One region of the Bordetella holmesii genome, then DNA from elsewhere that is predicted to be linked to it. Evidence: predicted binding sites of a transcription regulator. Region 1 holds the regulator's gene; the other holds the start of a gene.
The links. The regulator LexA, encoded in region 1, represses DNA repair genes until DNA is damaged. The targets are predictions, from matches to a motif close to ACTGTATNNNNATACAGT.
Positions count from the first base shown of each region.

Region 2: a site for LexA is predicted at 3,874-3,891, ahead of LK440_RS11600 (PA0069 family radical SAM protein). Genes of this name have one in related genera too.

Region 1 covers NZ_CP085973.1:1,083,716-1,093,637, forward strand. Annotated here, with positions in the region: gene LK440_RS05125 (TIGR00645 family protein) at 1-536, opposite strand, end outside; gene tig (trigger factor) at 764-2,074, shown strand; gene clpP (ATP-dependent Clp endopeptidase proteolytic subunit ClpP) at 2,077-2,730, shown strand; gene clpX (ATP-dependent Clp protease ATP-binding subunit ClpX) at 2,835-4,133, shown strand; gene lon (endopeptidase La) at 4,299-6,728, shown strand; gene LK440_RS05150 (ISL3 family transposase) at 6,779-7,999, opposite strand; gene lexA (transcriptional repressor LexA) at 8,115-8,768, opposite strand; one part of gene LK440_RS05160 (IS3 family transposase) at 9,018-9,886, opposite strand; one part of gene LK440_RS05160 (IS3 family transposase) at 9,886-9,922, opposite strand, start outside.
Region 2 covers NZ_CP085973.1:2,411,462-2,421,383, reverse strand. Annotated here, with positions in the region: gene LK440_RS11620 (sulfate/molybdate ABC transporter ATP-binding protein) at 1-749, shown strand, start outside; gene LK440_RS11615 (phosphoadenylyl-sulfate reductase) at 746-1,474, shown strand; gene cysD (sulfate adenylyltransferase subunit CysD) at 1,488-2,396, shown strand; gene LK440_RS11605 (sulfate adenylyltransferase subunit 1) at 2,410-3,717, shown strand; gene LK440_RS11600 (PA0069 family radical SAM protein) at 3,898-5,241, shown strand; gene LK440_RS11595 (hypothetical protein) at 5,323-5,622, shown strand; gene LK440_RS11590 (DMT family transporter) at 5,663-6,535, opposite strand; gene rplS (50S ribosomal protein L19) at 6,808-7,188, shown strand; gene LK440_RS11580 (ISL3 family transposase) at 7,380-8,600, shown strand; gene LK440_RS11575 (CoA pyrophosphatase) at 8,725-9,459, shown strand; gene otnI (2-oxo-tetronate isomerase) at 9,448-9,922, opposite strand, start outside.

The sequences.
Region 1 (9,922 bases):
TGGTCTGCACTGCTCGTGAGTCGATCTACGTAGGCGATGCCTACCGCCGAGAGTATGAATACCACGTGAATGATGGTTTGCCACATAACCCCGGTTTCGGTAAAGCGGGCATTGTCTGATCCCAGGTTGCCGGCTTCGATGAACGTGCGCAGCAAGTGGATCGAAGAGATACCGATGATCGCCATGGCAAGCTTTACCTTGAGCACGCTCGCATTGACGTGGTTGAGCCACTCAGGCTGATCCGGATGGCCTTCCAGGCGCAGGCGCGAAACAAAGGTTTCGTAGCCACCGACGATCACCATGACCAGGAGGTTGGAAATCATGACGACATCGATCAGCCCCAGCACCAGGAGCATGATGTCCATCTCGCCGAAGCTATTGGTGTGCGACACCAGATGCCATAGCTCCTTGAGAAACAGAAAGACGTAGACGCCCTGGGCGACGATCAGGCCAAGGTAGAGAGGTAGTTGCAGCCAGCGCGAGCTGAATATCAGGGCCGGCAGAATGCCGAGGCGAGGGGGCTGTTGAGGGTTCATCGTTGCGAGCCTATTTGGTGAAGTGGGATTCAGGCGGCTCGCATTCTAGCAACGGCAGGTGTCGTTTTGCAGGCCACAGTCCCCTCCGGCGAGGCCATCTGCGGGGCGCTACGGGACGGGGATTGGGGTTGTCGGGCGACTTTCCGGTAAAATGGCTGGTTTACCCGGTTCGATTCGTCGTTTGCCGGGTTCGATTTCTTCTCATCCCTCGAAAAATAGGTCTTTTGATGCAGCCTGTGGTTGAAACCCTCTCCGGCCTGGAGCGCCGTGTTGATCTGGCCATTTCCGTGGCCGACGTGGAAAAGGAAGTCCAGGCGCAGCTCAAGCGCGTGGCCCGCACCGCCAAGGTGCCGGGTTTCCGTCCCGGCAAAGCGCCGATGGCTATGCTCGAGCGTAGCCATGGTCCGAGTATCCGCTATGACGTGATCAACTCCCAAGTCGGCCGTGCCTTTGAGCAGGCCGTCGAAGGCGCCAAGCTTCGCGTGGCCGGTAGCCCGTCGTTGGAGCCCAAGACCGAAGGCGTGGACGAAGCCACACTGGCTTTCTCGGCGACGTTCGAAGTCTATCCCGAAGTCGCCGTGCCTGATCTGTCGGGTCTTGCCGTAACGCGCTTCGAAACCGAAGTCAGCGACGCTGAAGTCAACAAGACACTCGATGTTCTGCGCAAGCAGCGTGCTACTTACGAAACTCGCGAAGGCCGTGCCGCGCAAGACGACGACCGCGTCATTCTCGATTTCGCTGGCACGATCGATGGCGTGCCTTTCGAAGGCGGCAAGGCTGAGGACTTCCCCTTCGTTCTGGGCCAGGGCCGTATGTTGCCCGAGTTCGAAGAAGCGGCGCGCGGCCTGAAGGCTGGTGAGACCAAGGTCTTCCCCCTGAGCTTCCCCGAGGACTATCAAGGCAAGGAAGTCGCTGGCAAGACCGCCGAGTTCACGATCACCGTCAAGGAAGTGGCCGAGGCCGTATTGCCTGCTGTCGATGCCGAGTTCGCCAAGTCGCTGGGCCAGGCCGATGCTGACGTCGAAAAGCTCAAGGCTGATATCCGCAGCAACATCGAGCGTGAAGTCAAGGTCCGTTCGCAAGGCCGCACCAAGACCAGCGTGATGGACTCGTTGGTCGACGCTGCCAAGTTTGATGTGCCCAAAGCGCTGGTCGATAACGACGTGCAAGGCCGCATTGCTCAGGCCCGTGAAGAGCTCAAGCAGCGCGGCGTGCCCAATGCCGAAAACATGCCCATGCCGGCAGAGGTATTCGCAGCCGAATCCGAGCGCCGTGTTCGCCTGGGTCTGTTGGTGTCTGAGCTGGTCAAACAAGCTCAGTTGCAGGCCAAGCCGGAGCAGGTTCGCGCCCGCATCGAAGAGTTCGCCCAGAACTACGAGCAGCCCGCTCAGGTTGTCAGCTACTATCTGTCGGACCGCCAGCGCCGCGCCGAGATCGAGGCGATCGTGCTGGAGGACAACGTTGTGGCCTACGTGCTGGAAAAGGCCAAGGTAACCGATGAAAAGGTTCCCTTCGATCAGTTGATGGGGATGGCATAACTATGCAGCGATTCACCGATTTCTATGCGGCAATGTATGGTGGAGCGTCGGTGACGCCCACCGGGCTGGGCTATATCCCCATGGTGGTGGAGCAGTCCGGCCGTGGCGAGCGCGCCTATGACATTTACTCGCGCCTGTTGCGAGAGCGCCTGATTTTTTTGGTCGGGCCTGTCAATGACGCCACGGCCAATCTGGTCGTCGCCCAATTGCTGTTTCTGGAGTCGGAGAATCCTGATAAGGACATTTCCTTCTACATCAACTCGCCCGGCGGGTCGGTGTATGCGGGCATGGCCATTTACGACACCATGCAGTTCGTCAAGCCCGATGTATCCACGTTGTGCACCGGGTTGGCGGCCAGCATGGGTGCATTTCTGTTGGCAGCGGGCAAGAAGGGCAAGCGCTTTTCCTTGCCCAACTCCCGCATCATGATTCACCAGCCCTCGGGCGGCGCCCAGGGGCAGGCCAGCGACATTCAGATCCAGGCCAAGGAAATTCTCGACTTGCGCGAGCGCCTCAACCGCATCCTGGCCGAAAATACCGGTCAGCCGGTCGAGCGCATCGCCATAGACACCGAGCGTGACAACTTCATGTCCGCTCAAGATGCGGTATCGTATGGCTTGGTAGACAAGGTTCTGGCCCGACGCGAAGACGTTTGATACGTTTTTGCCTGGCTTGCAGGCCCTGCCGCCACGTCCGATAAGCGTTACATGCATTCCCCGGCAACGGGGAGTGCATCTCCTACCAGAGACTAGAAACACTTATGCCTGAAAAAAAGGGATCGGCAGACGCAAAAGTGCTGCATTGCTCTTTCTGCAACAAGAGCCAGCATGAGGTCCGCAAGCTGATCGCAGGTCCGTCTGTATTCATCTGCGATGAGTGCATCGACCTTTGCAATGACATCATCCGTGAGGAAGCGCAGGCGACCGCGCGCGCGGCGATTCGTTCCGAATTGCCGACTCCGGTTGAGATCAAATCCTTCCTGGACCAGTACGTCATCGGTCAGACCGGCCCTAAGCGCATGTTGGCGGTAGCGGTTTACAACCATTACAAGCGCATCCGGCATGGCGAGATCAAGGGCGATGAGGTCGAGCTGTCCAAGAGCAACATCATGCTGATCGGGCCCACGGGCTCGGGCAAGACGTTGCTGGCGCAAACGCTTGCACGCATGCTCAACGTCCCCTTCGTGATGGCCGACGCCACTACCTTGACCGAGGCTGGTTATGTTGGCGAAGACGTCGAGAACATCATCCAGAAGTTGCTGCAGAACTGCAATTACGACGTCGAGAAGGCCCAGCGGGCCATCATCTATATCGATGAGATCGACAAGATTTCGCGCAAGTCTGATAACCCGTCCATCACCCGCGACGTATCGGGCGAAGGCGTGCAGCAGGCGCTTCTGAAACTCATCGAAGGCACGGTGGCTTCCGTGCCTCCGCAAGGCGGGCGCAAACACCCCAACCAGGACTTCGTCCAGGTGGACACGACGAATATCCTGTTCATCGTAGGTGGTGCCTTCGACGGGCTGGAAAAAGTCATCCGCGACCGCACGGAAAAATCCGGTATCGGGTTTTCGGCTTCGGTTCGGGCCAAATCCGAGCGTGGCGTGGGCGAACTCTTCAGTGAAGCCGAGCCGGAGGATCTGGTCAGGTTTGGCCTGATTCCGGAACTGGTCGGCCGCCTGCCGGTCGTGGCCACGCTCGATGAGCTCGACGAGGCTGCACTGGTGCAGATTCTTACCGAGCCCAAGAATGCGCTGGTCAAGCAGTTCCAGAAGCTTTTTGCCATGGAAGGAGCCGAGCTGGATATCCGGCCGGATGCTCTGACGGCAATCGCGCGCAAGGCGCTCAAGCGCAAGACCGGCGCGCGTGGATTGCGCTCGATCCTTGAGTCGGCGTTGCTCGACACCATGTATGACTTACCCTCGCAGGGCAATGTCAGTCGCGCCGTTCTCGATGGCAACGCCATCGAAGGCGGGGGCAAGCCCCTGCTGATCTACGCCGACGAGGGTGCTGAGTCTGCCAAGGCAGGCCAAGGCGAGGTCCGAGACGCGGCGGCCTGAGCCGCATGCTCTGCAAAAAACCCGTCATTGGCGGGTTTTTTTGCATCTTGATGCGGCCGCGTAATCAGCATCTTGATTTTTGGGCTATCGTTCCCATATCAGACGTAACCGACCTCGGGCCTATGCAGCCCTTGTGTCCCTCTCATTCACTCTGAGGAACCCCCTATGTCTGCGAGCCAGACCCTGCCTTCAGATCCGATTGACTTGCCCCTGTTGCCTCTGCGCGACGTGGTGGTGTTTCCGCACATGGTTATTCCGCTGTTCGTCGGGCGCCCGCGCTCGATCCGTGCGCTGGAAGTGGCGATGGAAGCGGGTAAAAGCATCATGCTGGTGGCGCAGAAGTCCGCCGGTAAGGATGACCCCACTCCGGAAGACGTCTACGACATCGGTTGCGTAGCCAGTATTCTGCAGATGCTCAAGCTGCCCGATGGCACCGTCAAAGTGCTGGTCGAGGGCAGCCAGCGCGCGCGCATCGACAGCATTCAGGATGCTGACTCGCACTTTACCTGCCAGGTCACGCCGATCGCGCCCGACGCCACGGCAGGCCCCGAGGCGGAGGCGTTACGCCGTGCCATCGTGGCGCAGTTCGAGCAGTACGTGAAGCTCAACAAGAAGATTCCGCCCGAGATCCTGACCTCGTTGGCGGGTATCGACGACGCCGGCCGCTTGGCCGACACCATCGCTGCGCATCTGCCGCTCAAGCTTGAGCAAAAGCAGAAGATGCTCGAAATCGTGCCCACGGCCGAGCGCCTTGAGGGGCTGCTCGCGCAGCTGGAAACCGAAATCGACATTCTGCAGGTCGAAAAGCGCATCCGTGGCCGCGTCAAGAAGCAGATGGAGAAGAGCAAGCGCGACTACTATCTGAATGAGCAGGTCAAGGCCATTCAGAAGGAGTTGGGCGAGGGCGAAGAGGGCGCTGATCTCGAAGAGCTCGAAAAGAAGATCATCGCCGCGCACATGCCCAAAGAGGCGCGCAAGAAGGCCGACGCTGAGCTCAAAAAGCTCAAGCTCATGTCGCCGATGTCCGCCGAAGCCACGGTGGTGCGCAACTACATCGACACGATCATCAATCTTCCCTGGAAGAAGAAAAGCAAGATCAACAACTCGATCGCCAATGCCGAGCGGGTGCTGGACGATGACCACTATGGCCTGGAGAAGGTCAAAGAGCGCATTCTCGAGTATCTTGGGGTGCAACAGCGTGTCGACAAGGTCAAGGCGCCTATCCTGTGTCTGGTGGGCCCTCCGGGCGTGGGTAAGACCTCGCTGGGACAGTCCATTGCCAAGGCGACCAACCGGAAGTTCGTCCGGATGGCGTTAGGTGGCGTGCGCGACGAGGCCGAGATCCGTGGGCACCGTCGGACGTACATCGGCTCCATGCCGGGCAAGATCTTGCAGAACATGTCCAAGGTGGCCGTTCGCAATCCGCTCTTCCTGCTCGATGAGATTGACAAGCTGGGCATGGATTTTCGCGGCGACCCGTCGTCGGCATTGCTTGAGGTCCTGGATCCGGAACAGAATCACACCTTCCAGGATCATTACATCGAGGTGGACTTTGATCTGTCCGACGTGATGTTCGTGGCGACCAGCAATACGCTGAATATTCCGCCGGCCTTGCTTGATCGTATGGAAGTGATTCGTCTGTCGGGTTACACCGAAGAAGAGAAAATCCATATCGGCAGCGATCATTTGTTGCCCAAGCTGATGAAGAACAACGGCGTGAAGGAAAACGAACTGACGGTCGAAGAAAGCGCGTTGCGCGACATCGTGCGTTATTACACGCGTGAAGCGGGAGTGCGTTCGCTCGAACGAGAAGTGGGCAAGATATGCCGCAAAGTGGTCAAGCAATTGCTTACGGCAAAGGATAAGGGCGAGCCTGAGACCGGCCCGGTCGTGGTCAATGCCGAGAACCTCGATGCCTATCTCGGCGTGCGCCGTTATACGTTTGGCATGGCTGAGAAAGAGAACCAGATCGGGCAGGTGACCGGTTTGGCGTGGACCGAGGTGGGCGGCGATCTGCTGACCATTGAAGTGGCGGACATGCCCGGTAAAGGCAATATTCAGCGCACGGGTTCGCTGGGCGACGTCATGAAAGAGTCGGTGGAAGCGGCCCGTACCGTAGTGCGGTCGCGGGCTCGCCGTCTGGGCTTTGCCGATAGCGTGTTCGAGAAGCACGACATGCACGTCCACGTTCCTGAAGGCGCCACGCCTAAGGATGGGCCGTCGGCGGGTATCGCCATCACTACGGCCATGGTGTCGGCGCTGTCGCGCATCCCGGTGCGCGCGGATGTTGCCATGACCGGCGAGATCACCCTGCGAGGCGAGGTTCTGCCTATTGGTGGCCTGAAGGAAAAGCTTCTGGCAGCGCACCGCGGTGGCATCAAGACCGTGTTGATACCGGAAGAAAACGTCAAGGATCTCGCAGAGATTCCAGACAACGTGAAGAACTGCTTGGAGATCGTGCCGGTGCGCTGGATCGACAAGGTGCTGGAAATGGCGCTGGAGCGTCTGCCCGAGCCCTTGGCCGATGAAGAGCCCGTCAAGGAAACCATTGTCAGCAAGCCAGTGGAGTCAGGCGATCCCGTGCTCAAGCACTGATCCGCCAAAAAAACCCCCGCCATCTCAAGATGGCGGGGGTTTTTTTTGGTTCATCGAGGAATACCGGGGAATGCAGACCGGATCTTGAGGAAGAAGTACTCCTGATCGCGGTAGCCGTAGGCGCGGCGCTTGATGACTTTGATGGTGTTGTTGATGCCCTCGACGATGCTGGTGTTGAGCCGGTGGCGACAGCGAGACAGAATCCCGTGCAGATAGGCTTTTAGCTTGAGCGCGAAGTGAGCCAAGGCGGCGATGCCGCTGCCCTGAGCCTGTTGCAGCCAGTGATCCCATGCCTGGCGGGCGTAGCCGGGGTGTTGGTAGAACCACAGCTGTTTGAGCTCATCGCGCATCAGATAAGCGGTGAGCAAGGGCTGGTTGGCCTGGAGCAACTCGTCCAACTTTACCGATTGGCACGGATCGAGGTTTTTGCGATTGCGCAGCAGTAGCCAGCGACTGGACTTGATCACCCGGCGGGCCGGCTTGTCGTGCCGCAACTGGTTCGCTTGGTCTACACGCACCCGGTCTATCACTTCACGGCCGTACTTGGCCACGACGTGGAACAGGTCGTAGACGATCTCGGCGTTGGGGCAGTTGGCCTGGATCTCCAGCTCATAGGCCGTCGTCATGTCGATCGCTACGGCCCGGATCTGCTGGGCAACCCCAGTTGGCAGTTGTTCGAAGAAGGCTCTGGCCGTCTCGCGCGAGCGGCCATCACCGATCCATAGCACCTGACGGCGGATCGGATCGACAACGACCGTGGCATAACGATGGCCCTTGTGTAGAGCGAACTCGTCCATCGCTAGGTAGTGGATCTGGCTCCAGTCCGGCTCTTGGATCGCCCGTCGCAGCAGGGCCTTGTCCAGCGCCTTGACCGTGTGCCAACCCAGTTGGAAGAAGCGCGCCACGGCCAGAATGTTGCTGGACTCAAGCAACTGGCTGACCGCCTCGGCCAGCCGGTCGGTCACTCGCTGGTAACGGCCCAGCCAGCTCAGCCTCTCCAGATGCGGTCCACCGCACTGCTCGCACCAGACCCGCCGACGCGGCACTACCAGCGTCACTCGCAGCGCCATTAGCGGCAGATCCCGCACCCGGCGCGTGGTCGTCTCATGCACCTGCCGACATCGGTTGCCGCAGTGCTCGCAGTGCATCGTTCGCGCTGAAGGCTTCAGGTAAATCGTGACCGTCCGGCTCTCACCTTCAGGCCACACGACCCGCTCCACCCGATAACCTTCCCACCCACCCAACCTCTCGATCGTCTTGCGGTCCAGCATGATCCCGGCCTTGATCCTTGAAAAATCAAGGATCAAGCGTAACGGCAATCAAGCACGGCTCCACGCTATTCCGCGATGAACCTTTTTTATGGCTGCTGTTTTTGTGCGGGCTGCGTCAGTGCAGGCTATGGGTGCGAATCAAGCCCACCGCGATGCCTTCCAGTGCGAACTCGTCGTCCGGGCTCAACACGATGGGTGCGAACTCGGGGTTTTCGGGGAGCAGCTCGATACGGCTGCCGTGGCGTTGCAGGCGTTTGACGGTGACATCGTCGCCGAGGCGCGCCACGACGATTTGGCCGTTGCGCGCTTCAGCCGCCTTTTTGACCGCCAGCAGATCGCCCTCGAGTATGCCTGCATCGCGCATGCTCATGCCGCGGACTTTGAGCAGGTAGTCAGGGGCTTGGGCAAACAGGCCTGGATCCACGCCCACCTCGCGTTCGACATGTTCGGCCGCGAGGATGGGCGAGCCGGCAGCTACGCGTCCCACGAGTGGCAGCAATAACTGCGCCAGAGCAGGGTGGGGCAGCAGAGCCTGGCTGGGCGCACTGGGCTCGGGCCCTTTGAGGCGGATGCCACGCGAGGCACCGGCGGTCAGTTCAATGGCGCCCTTGCGTGCCAGCGCCTTGAGGTGGTCTTCAGCGGCATTGGGCGACCGGAAGCCCAGCGCCTGTGCGATCTCGGCGCGCGTGGGGGGAAAGCCGGTACGGGCGACGGTTTGCCGGATCAGGTCGAGAATTTCCTGCTGGCGATCCGTGAGTTTGGTGGCCATGGTAATGATCCCAATGATGGCCCGGGGCTTGTGTGAACCACGGACTGTATGTATATACAGCGTGATTCTGGGGGACACAGCTGAAAAATGCAAGCGATGCCAGGGCGATACTCCCGTTTCTAGCGACTACCGCAAGCAGGGGACGCTACGCGGTCATGGCTGGCCCCTGGTTTGCGGTCGATTCGCGCAAAGCCATCGTCAGATACTCAGGATTGGCACATCCAAGGTGTGGTTGACCTGCCCCCAGATTTAGTACGGCACCGACATAGAGCCCAGGGGTAAAAGACCTTCTTTCTGATGAGCCTGCACGAATTGCGCCGGCGTTAAATATCCGAGCGCGCTGTGAGGCCGATCGGTGTTGTACTCGACTCGCCAGTTTTCGATCAAGCTTTTAGCCTGTCGCAGGGACAAGAACCAGTGCTCGTTAAGGCATTCGTCGCGGAACTTGCCGTTGAAACTTTCGATATAAGCGTTCTCCACCGGCTTACCCGGCCGAATAAACGACAGCTTTACGCCTGCTTGGTAGGCCCAGGCGTCCAAGGCTCTTCCGGCGAACTCTGGCCCGTTGTCCACGGTAATAGATCGCGGCAGGCCACGCATCTCCGCCAGCCGTTGCAGCACCATGGCAACACGCAGTCCCGGCAACGACGTATCGACCTCGATGGCCAGGCATTCGCGAGTGTAGTCATCGACGATAGTCAAACAGCGGAATCGGCGGCCATAGGCTAGGCCGTCGGCCACAAAGTCCATTGACCAACTCTGATTCGGCGCGATTGCCGCTGGGCGAACCACGCGCTCGGTCGCCGCGATTCGCTTACGCTTTCGTTTTCGCACGCTTAACCCTGCCAGACTGTACAGCCGCCAGATTCGCTTGTGATTTGCTTGCCAGCCTTCGCGACGTAAGAGCACATGGATCCTCCGATAGCCGTAGCGTCGTTTCGCCACTGCCATCTCTTTCATGCGCTCGGTCAGCGCAGCATCGCCTGAGCGTGTGCTCTCGTAGGCAAACAGCGACCGCGAAATTCCTACCAGCCCACAGGCCCGGGTAACACCCATGCTGCGCTCGGTCATTAATGTCCTGACCGCCTCGCGTTTGGCCTGCGGGCTGACTACTTTCGGCTTAGCAGATCCTGAAGCGCCGCCTTGTCCAGCAT
Region 2 (9,922 bases), 1.3 Mb from region 1:
AGCGCCCCTCCGAGGCGCAGATCCGTGTCAAGGTCCGTGAACTGTTGCAACTGGTGCAACTGGATTGGCTGGCGGACCGCTATCCCGCTCAGTTGTCCGGCGGCCAGCGTCAGCGTATCGCGTTGGCTCGCGCGCTGGCCGTCGAGCCACGCGTGCTGCTGCTCGATGAGCCCTTCGGAGCACTGGACGCCAAAGTGCGCAAAGAGTTGCGCCGATGGTTGCGCCGCCTGCACGATGAGCTGCACGTGGCCAGCGTCTTTGTCACGCATGATCAGGAAGAGGCGCTGGAGGTTTCTGATCGTGTGGTGCTGATGAATGCCGGTCGAATCGAACAGATCGGTAGCCCGCGCGAGGTCTGGGAGGCGCCGGCCACGCCTTTTGTGTATGGCTTTCTGGGCGACGTGAACCAACTGGCGGGCCAGGCCAGCGAGGGCATCTGGCGTCATGCCGATCTGGCGTTGCCGGCGCCCGGGTTGGATCAGCCCGGTTTGCTGGCAGCGACGGCCTATGTGCGGCCGCACGAGATCGACGTGGTGCGCTATGCGCCGCAGGCGCCGGGCATCCCTGTGCGCTTGGCGCATGCCTATCTCGCTGGCCCCAGTGCCTATCTGGAGCTGACGCGCGAGGATGCCGCCACCGCGATCGAAGCCGAAGTGCCGGAACACGTATTTCGCGAACTCAACTTGAAGGAGGGCGATGCCCTGCTGGCTCGTCCACGCCGCGCCAGGGTATTTGCCACACAACCATGAGCCATTCTGCTCTTAACTCCGAGACGGCAGCGTGCTGGGAGACTCTCAAGGCCACGCTGGCCGACATTGCGCGCCGGCATCCCGACGCCGCCTTGGCTTGCTCGCTGGCCGCCGAGGACATGATCTTGATCCATGCCATCGAGCAGAACCTGCTGCCGCTGGAGATATTCACGCTGGATACCGGCCGGCTGCATCCGCAGACGCTGGGCATGCTGGAGACGGTGCGCCAGCGCTATGGGCGTGATATCACCGTCATGCATCCCCAGGAGCAAGCGGTCAGTGAACACGTGTCCGAGCATGGCGCCTTCGCCTTTTATGAAAGCGTGGAGTTGCGTAAAGCCTGTTGCCAGATCCGCAAGGTGGAACCACTGTCTCGGGCGTTGGCCGGGCGTAGCGCCTGGATCACCGGACAGCGCCGGTCTCAGGCCATCACGCGCGGGGAGTTGCCCGCCGAGGAGCCGGATCCCGTGTTCGGACTGTATAAGTTCAACCCCCTGGCCGACTGGAGCGAGGACGAGGTCTGGGCGGTCATCCGCGCGCTGGATATCCCCTACAACCCGCTGCATGACCAGGGCTACCCCTCTATCGGTTGCGATCCCTGTACGCGTGCGATTCGCCCCGGAGAGGATCTGCGCGCCGGCCGCTGGTGGTGGGAGAGTTCGGATTCCAAAGAGTGCGGTTTGCATGAGGGCAACCGCCGCCACATTCCGATAGCTGTGAATTGAGAAAGGAAACATCATGTCTTTAGTTGCCCAACGCAGCCATCTCGATTGGCTGGAATCTGAGGCTATTTTTATTTTGCGTGAAGTGGCTGCCGAATGCGCCAAGCCCGTACTGCTGTTTTCCGGTGGCAAGGACTCCGTGGTGCTGCTGCGCCTGGCGGAGAAAGCCTTCCGGCCGGGGCGCTTTCCGTTTCCCCTGATGCATATCGACACCGGGCACAATTTCGAGGAAGTCATCGCCTTTCGCGATGAGCGCGCCGGGCAGTTGGGCGAGCAGTTGATCGTGCGTCGTGTCGAGGACTCCATCGCGCGCGGCAGTGTGGTGCTGCGCCGCGAAACAGACTCGCGCAATGCGGCTCAGGCCGTCACGCTGCTTGAGGCCATCGAGGAGTTGGGGTTTGATGCCTGCATCGGCGGGGCGCGGCGTGATGAGGAGAAAGCGCGCGCCAAGGAGCGCATCTTCTCGTTCAGGGACGAGTTCGGTCAGTGGGATCCCAAGGCCCAGCGTCCCGAGCTCTGGAACCTCTTCAACACGCGGGTGCATCCGGGCGAGAACATGCGGGTCTTTCCCATCTCGAACTGGACCGAACTCGACGTCTGGCAGTACATCCATCGCGAGAACCTGGCATTGCCATCGATTTATTACAGCCATCGACGCGAGGTGGTGCGGCGCCGCGGACTGTTGGTGCCGGTCACGCGGCTGACGCAGCCGGCCGAAGGCGAAAGCATCGAAACGCTGGACGTGCGCTTTCGCACCGTCGGTGACATTTCCTGCACCTGCCCGGTGGCTTCCGAGGCGGCAGATCCGCTGGCCATCATCGCCGAGACGGCCGTGACCGACATCACAGAGCGCGGCGCAACCCGCATGGACGATCAGACTTCCGAAGCGTCGATGGAACGACGCAAGCGCGAAGGCTATTTCTGAACCGGAAGACATCATGAATGCAATCAACGATTCTTTTCTGTCGGGCGCCGATCGCGGCGTGCTGCGCCTGATCACTGCTGGATCGGTGGACGACGGCAAATCCACCCTGATCGGCCGCCTGCTTTTTGACAGCAAGGGTGTGTTCGCCGACCAGATCGACGCGATTTCGCGTGCCAAGCATAAACGCGTGGCCGGCGACGGTATCGATCTGTCCTTGCTGACCGATGGCCTGGAGGCCGAGCGCGAGCAGGGCATCACCATCGACGTGGCTTATCGCTACTTCGCCACGCCGTCACGGAAGTTCATCGTGGCCGATGCGCCCGGACATGAGCAGTACACGCGCAATATGGTGACGGGCGCCTCCACCGCCGACGCGGCCATCATTCTGATCGATGCCACCCGCGCGGCCGACGGCAAACTGCTGCCTCAGACCAAGCGGCGCAGCACCATTGCACGCCTGCTGGGTATTCGCCACATCGTGGTGGCTGTCAATAAGATGGATCTCGTGGACTGGGATCCAGCTGTGTTCGAGCGCATCTCAGCGGCCTACGCTGAGTTGGCGGGCAAGCTGGATTTGCCGCACTTTCATATCCTGCCGCTGTCGGCGCTCAATGGCGACAACGTGGTGCACCCGTCGAGCCGCACACCCTGGTACGAAGGGCCGCCGCTGTTGATCTTGCTGGAGAGCCTGGAGCAGGGTGCCGACGGTTCGGTCTTGCCGCTGCGCTTTCCGGTGCAGTGGGTCATGCGGCATGACGGCGATCGAGCCGACGATTTTCGCGGCTATGCTGGCCGCGTGGCCAGCGGCACGCTGGCCGTTGGCGATGAGATCCTGGTGCAACCTTCGGGTGTGGCGGCGCGCGTGGCCGCGTTGCGGGTGTTCGACCGCAACGTGGCCGAAGCCGTCAGCGGCGACTCAGTGACCGTCATACTCGATCGGGATGTGGACGTGTCGCGCGGCGACATCATCACCCATGCTGCCGCACCGGCGAGCGTGACGCGGGAGTTCGACGCCGAAGTCTGCTGGCTCGACAACCATCCCTTGAATTCGGCGCGCAAGTATCTGCTCAAGCAAGGCACGCGCCTGACGTCGGCCAAGATACGCGGCGTGCTCACGCGGCGCGATATCCATGAACTGCAGGAGGTCGATGACGCACAGGGCAAACTGGACATGAACGATATCGGCCGTGTGTCGTTTGTTACGCGCGAGTCGCTGGCCGTCGATGACTACCGGGATGTGCCGGGTACCGGGGCCTTCATCCTGATCGACGCCGCCACGCATCAGACGGCTGCAGCCGGGATGATTCTGCGCCGCGGGTGAAGCGCCCGGGCGGCCTGTTGTTTTTTGTCCAAACCCTTTCCTGCAGCGGCTTTCCAGGCGTTTTCCAGTACGTGAAATGAATTCCGTGCACGCCTGGCGGCAGTTGGGGTACAGTCGTCTCGTGGTTCTTGCGAGGACGTAGGGCTTGTCAAAAGTACTGTGTTTTTGTACAGTACATCCATGATGAGCACCGAACATTCGCTTTCCGCCGGTTATGGGTCCCCGGCTGCCGCCCCCGCCGCCTCGCGCGGTCGGGGTGCGGTTACTAATGTTCGCCACCGCTTCGAGCAGGTCGAGCGCGAGGCCTTCGATGACGGCTGGTTTGGCGGCGATGATTCGCCCGCAGCCTTCGATGCGTCCCTGGACGAGATCCAGGATGAACCCAAGCGCCCACCCCGCTCCGAACCCGCAGAGGCCGAGGCACTCGGTGTCACGGAGATGGCTCCGGAACCGGGCAGGCCATCCGCAGCGGTGGGCCTGCCGCAGTCTGCGACGCAACATTTCATCCCGGTAGTGGCCGTGCCGCGCACCACGGTGCGGCCGGAGCAGGCGCGCAAGCTCCTGTCACGCAACGATTCTCCGGACATTCCGTTTGATGTGGCGGTCAATCCTTACCGCGGCTGTGAGCACGGCTGCGTCTACTGCTATGCCAGGCCTACACATGCCTACCTGGGCTATTCGCCCGGCCTGGACTTCGAAACCCGGCTGGTCGCCAAAGCCAACGCCGTCCAGGCATTGCGTGCCGAGCTGGCGCGCCCCAGTTACAAGGTGTCGCCGATCAATATCGGCTCGGCAACGGATGTCTATCAACCCATCGAACGCACCTGGCGCTTGACCCGTGGCCTGCTTGAACTCATGGTCGAGACCCGTCACCCCCTGACGCTGGTCACCAAAAACTCTCTGGTCGAACGCGACCTCGATCTGCTGACCACGTTGGCGCGCGATCGACTGGTGACGGTTTTCATCAGCATCACCACGTTGGACGCCGACATGGCCCGCACCCTGGAACCACGTGCGTCTGCTCCCTGGCGCCGCATCGAGACCGTGCGCAAGCTGGCCGAGGCCGGTATCCCGGTGGGCGTGCTGGTTGCGCCGGTGATTCCCTTCATCAATGACGAGTCCATGGAGCAGATTCTGGAGGCGGCATCGGCAGCCGGCGCCTGCTCGGCCAGCTATACCGTGGTGCGTCTGCCCTGGGAGGTGAAGGACGTTTTCGAAACCTGGCTGCACACGCACTTTCCCGATCGTGCTCAGCGTGTTTTGCACCGTATCGAAGACATGCGAGAGGGCAAGCGCAATGACAGCAGTTTTGATACGCGCATGCGCGGCACGGGAATCTGGGCGGATTTGCTGCGGCAGCGCTTTGAGCTGGCGGTGCGCAATCTGGGTCTGGGCAGGCTGCGACCCGAACTGGCGCTCGACCACTTTGTGCCACCCGTTATCGCTGCGACAGTGCGTCGTGGACGGGGCAGCGCCAGCGACGCCGCGCGTGAGGCGGGTCAGATGGCGTTATTCGAAGATTGATCCAAGGCAGTTTCTTAAACATGTCCATGGTCGGACACCCCACGCCGGGCAGGGCCTGGCAGGCGCACTAGGAGAGTCATCATGACGACGGTTACCCTTCCCGCAGATGCATTGCTTGCTCATCGCCCGGCAGCACCTCGCCCACGGCCCCTATCCCGACCCGTTTCCGGAACCTCTCCGGCGCGTGCTCCGGCATGGCCATTTCAGGCGCCGGCCCAGCCCGCTGCCGCACCGGATGATGTGGCGTCCCAGGCCGACGCCGAACACGACCTTCAGACCAAAGCGCTGCGTCGCCGTATGGCCTGGGATGTGGTCATGGTGTTGTCCTGGGGGGCAGCGATTCCCGGGCTGATGTGGCTGGGTGCGGCGTTCGGTTTCTGAGCGTCGCTCAGGCGACCGCACGCCGGCCGTAGTGCAGATCTCAGCTTGACCCCAACAGGACGACCCCGAGCAAAATGGCGCCGCATCCCGCCAGCCGTCCCGGGCCGACTTTTTCGCGCAGCAAAAACATTCCGGCCAATGTGCCCAGCATCATGGACATTTCGCGTGCAGGTGCGACCAGGCTCAACGGGGCTCCCATTCTCAGGGCGTAGAGCACCAGGATGTAGCCCAGCGGCGATAGCAGCCCTACGGCCAAGGCCAGATGCCAATAGCCGCGCATGGCAGGAAAGTACTGTGTTCGCCGCTTGAACACATGCGGTGTCATCATCGCGGTCCGTGTCACGCAGGTAAACCAGTCAAACAGCACAGGCATGATGAGCAGGTTTTTGACCCCGTAGGCATCCACCACGGTGTAGGCTGCGATGAACAGGCCAATCAATACGCCCCAGCGCACTCCGATCCAGGCCTGCGGCGTATGAAACATGCTCAGGCGTCCTTGTGTGGCGATCAACAGCACCCCACCTACTACGCAGAGCATCCCGGCAATCCCCGTAGCGGTGGCCGGTTCTGCCAGAAGCGTAAAAGCCCCGATGGTCGACAGCAGAGGCCCCGTACCCCTTGCTATGGGATAGACCACCGACAGATCCGCCACCTGATAGCCGCGCTGCAAACAGAGGCTGTAGCCCAGATGCAACAGGGACGACGCCAGAATACAGACAAGAACAGGCCAACTCCATTGCATGCCTTCGTGTGCCAGCACCCAGATAACCCAGGGGGCGTAGAGCAGGCTGGCGGCCAGGCCATAGGCAAAGACAAAGACCGGGCCGACCATGGCTGCCCGTTTGGCGAGCAGATTCCAGGTCGCGTGGGCCATGGCGGCCAGCACAACCAGAACAAGGGACGCATAAGTCATGGAGGGTCCGTTGCCGGCAAAGGCAAAAGGGTACCCGAATCGGGGGCAGGTTGCGGTTGGTGGGGTGGTCAAAAAAAGAGCAATAAGGTAGAATCTTGGGTTTGCCAAATCATCCTCTGCTTGCAGCATACGAAAAATGCGCAATGCCTGGGCCTTGGTGCGGGGCACCTCTTTGAGAAGCGGTGTGTTTGCCCAAAAAGGCTCACGCTTTTTGCATCGATATCCTTTCCCGGCAAAAAACGCTGCAATGACAAGATGAATCCGGAGTTCTCATGAACCTTATCGCTCTCCTTGAGCAGGAAGAAATCAAGCGCCTGACCGGCGACAAGCCCGTGACCGAGTTCGCCCCTGGCGACACCGTGATCGTGAGCGTGAACGTGGTCGAAGGTACCCGTAAGCGTGTCCAGGCCTTTGAAGGCGTGGTCATTGCCAAGCGCAACCGTGGCCTGAATTCTTCCTTCATCGTCCGCAAGATCTCGTCGGGTGAAGCCGTGGAACGTACGTTCCAGCTCTACTCGCCGCAAATCGCCGGCATTGAAGTCAAGCGCCGTGGTGACGTGCGCCGTGCCAAGCTCTACTACCTGCGCAATCGCTCGGGCAAGTCGGCTCGTATCAAGGAAAAGCTGGTCAGCAAGCAAGTCGCTCAAGGTTAATTCCTGGCTTGCAAGTTGCCCGGTGTCCGCTCAGCACTGCATTGGCCTCGCGCCAGTGCGTGCCGGGCGGTATTCCGAGCTGAAAAGGCACCTGAAAAGGTGCTTTTTTTGGTTCATCGCGGAATAGCGTGGAGCCGTGCTTGATTGCCGTTACGCTTGATCCTTGATTTTCAAGGATCAAGGCCGGGATCATGCTGGACCGCAAGACGATCGAGAGGTTGGGTGGGTGGGAAGGTTATCGGGTGGAGCGGGTCGTGTGGCCTGAAGGTGAGAGCCGGACGGTCACGATTTACCTGAAGCCTTCAGCGCGAACGATGCACTGCGAGCACTGCGGCAACCGATGTCGGCAGGTGCATGAGACGACCACGCGCCGGGTGCGGGATCTGCCGCTAATGGCGCTGCGAGTGACGCTGGTAGTGCCGCGTCGGCGGGTCTGGTGCGAGCAGTGCGGTGGACCGCATCTGGAGAGGCTGAGCTGGCTGGGCCGTTACCAGCGAGTGACCGACCGGCTGGCCGAGGCGGTCAGCCAGTTGCTTGAGTCCAGCAACATTCTGGCCGTGGCGCGCTTCTTCCAACTGGGTTGGCACACGGTCAAGGCGCTGGACAAGGCCCTGCTGCGACGGGCGATCCAAGAGCCGGACTGGAGTCAGATCCACTACCTAGCGATGGACGAGTTCGCTCTACACAAGGGCCATCGTTATGCCACGGTCGTTGTCGATCCGATCCGCCGTCAGGTGCTATGGATCGGTGATGGCCGCTCGCGCGAGACGGCCAGAGCCTTCTTCGAACAACTGCCAACTGGGGTTGCCCAGCAGATCCGGGCCGTAGCGATCGACATGACGACGGCCTATGAGCTGGAGATCCAGGCCAACTGCCCCAACGCCGAGATCGTCTACGACCTGTTCCACGTCGTGGCCAAGTACGGCCGTGAAGTGATAGACCGGGTGCGTGTAGACCAAGCGAACCAGTTGCGGCACGACAAGCCGGCCCGCCGGGTGATCAAGTCCAGTCGCTGGCTACTGCTGCGCAATCGCAAAAACCTCGATCCGTGCCAATCGGTAAAGTTGGACGAGTTGCTCCAGGCCAACCAGCCCTTGCTCACCGCTTATCTGATGCGCGATGAGCTCAAACAGCTGTGGTTCTACCAACACCCCGGCTACGCCCGCCAGGCATGGGATCACTGGCTGCAACAGGCTCAGGGCAGCGGCATCGCCGCCTTGGCTCACTTCGCGCTCAAGCTAAAAGCCTATCTGCACGGGATTCTGTCTCGCTGTCGCCACCGGCTCAACACCAGCATCGTCGAGGGCATCAACAACACCATCAAAGTCATCAAGCGCCGCGCCTACGGCTACCGCGATCAGGAGTACTTCTTCCTCAAGATCCGGTCTGCATTCCCCGGTATTCCTCGATGAACCTTTTTTTTCGCCTTGCAATGCCCGCGTATGACGGGCTCACACTGCCGGTGGCAGGTGCGCCGTCGTGCAGCCGGGTGTGTTTCTCGCCAGCCTTGTCTTTGTTTGTGGCAACCTTTGCTTCATGACTGACTTATCGCTTCCACGCGTACGCCGGCCTATCGTGCGGCCCAACTTCGACCCAAAAGAGCAACCCTGGCAGGTCGCTAACAGCGGGCTGCTGCGCGTCAGCCCGGAGTTGCTCACGCCTGACGCGCTGCGTGGTTCGTTGCGACCGGCCAGGCAATGGACGCTGGACCCGTTGGGTATGGAAAAAGAGCGTTATCCCGGGCGAGAGGGCCCGCCCGTGCTTGCCGCCGTACTGATACCCATGGTGATGCGACCGCAGGGGGTCAGCGTGATGCTGACCCAGCGCGCGGCGCATCTGCACGACCATGCCGGACAGATCAGTTTTCCGGGAGGCAGGGTGGAGCTCGCCGACCTCACCCCAGTGGCGACGGCCTTGCGCGAGGCGCACGAAGAGACCGGGCTGCCTCAGGACAGGGTGGAGGTGCTCAACAGCATGCCGGAGTTTCTGACATCGACTGGGTTTTCCATTACGCCTGTCGTTTCGCTCGTGCGCCCGGATTTTGCGCCAGCCGCCGATGCGTTTGAAGTGGCAGATATTTTCGAAGTGCCCCTGGATTTTTTAATGGATCCGTCCAACCACCGCCTCTATGAGGCCCGGCTGCCAGACGGCAGGGTACGGCGTTACTACGCCATTCCGTGGGGCGAGCGCTTTATCTGGGGCGCGACGGCCGGCATGCTGCGCAATCTCTATACCAGCCTGGCGTCGCGCCCGAGCGTGTCAGTGGGTTGATGCGCGCCGCGCAGCGTGCAGCCATCCGAGCCCGGCGCGAGTGTCACCCGCGGGCCGGTATTCGCAACCCACCCAGCCCGGATAGGCGAGCTCGTCGAGCAGCTGGAACAGATAGGGATAGTTGAGTTCGCCTTGATCGGGCTCCTGGCGCAACGGCACGCCGGCGATCTGAACGTGTCCGACGCGACCCTGCGGGATGTAGTGGCGCAGACGCATGCTGACGTCGCCTTCGAGGATCTGGCAGTGATAGAGATCCATCTGGACTTTCACATTGGCGGCACCGGTGGCCAGGGCGACGGCATGAGCTTCGGCCTGATGATTGAGGTAGTAGCCCGGTATGTCGCGCGGATTGATGGGTTCTATCAGGATGTCGACATCGACCGCAGCGGCCAGGCGGGCCGCATAGGCCAGGTTATCGATATACGTCGCGCGTAACGCAGCGGGGTCGCTGCCGGTTGCCGGG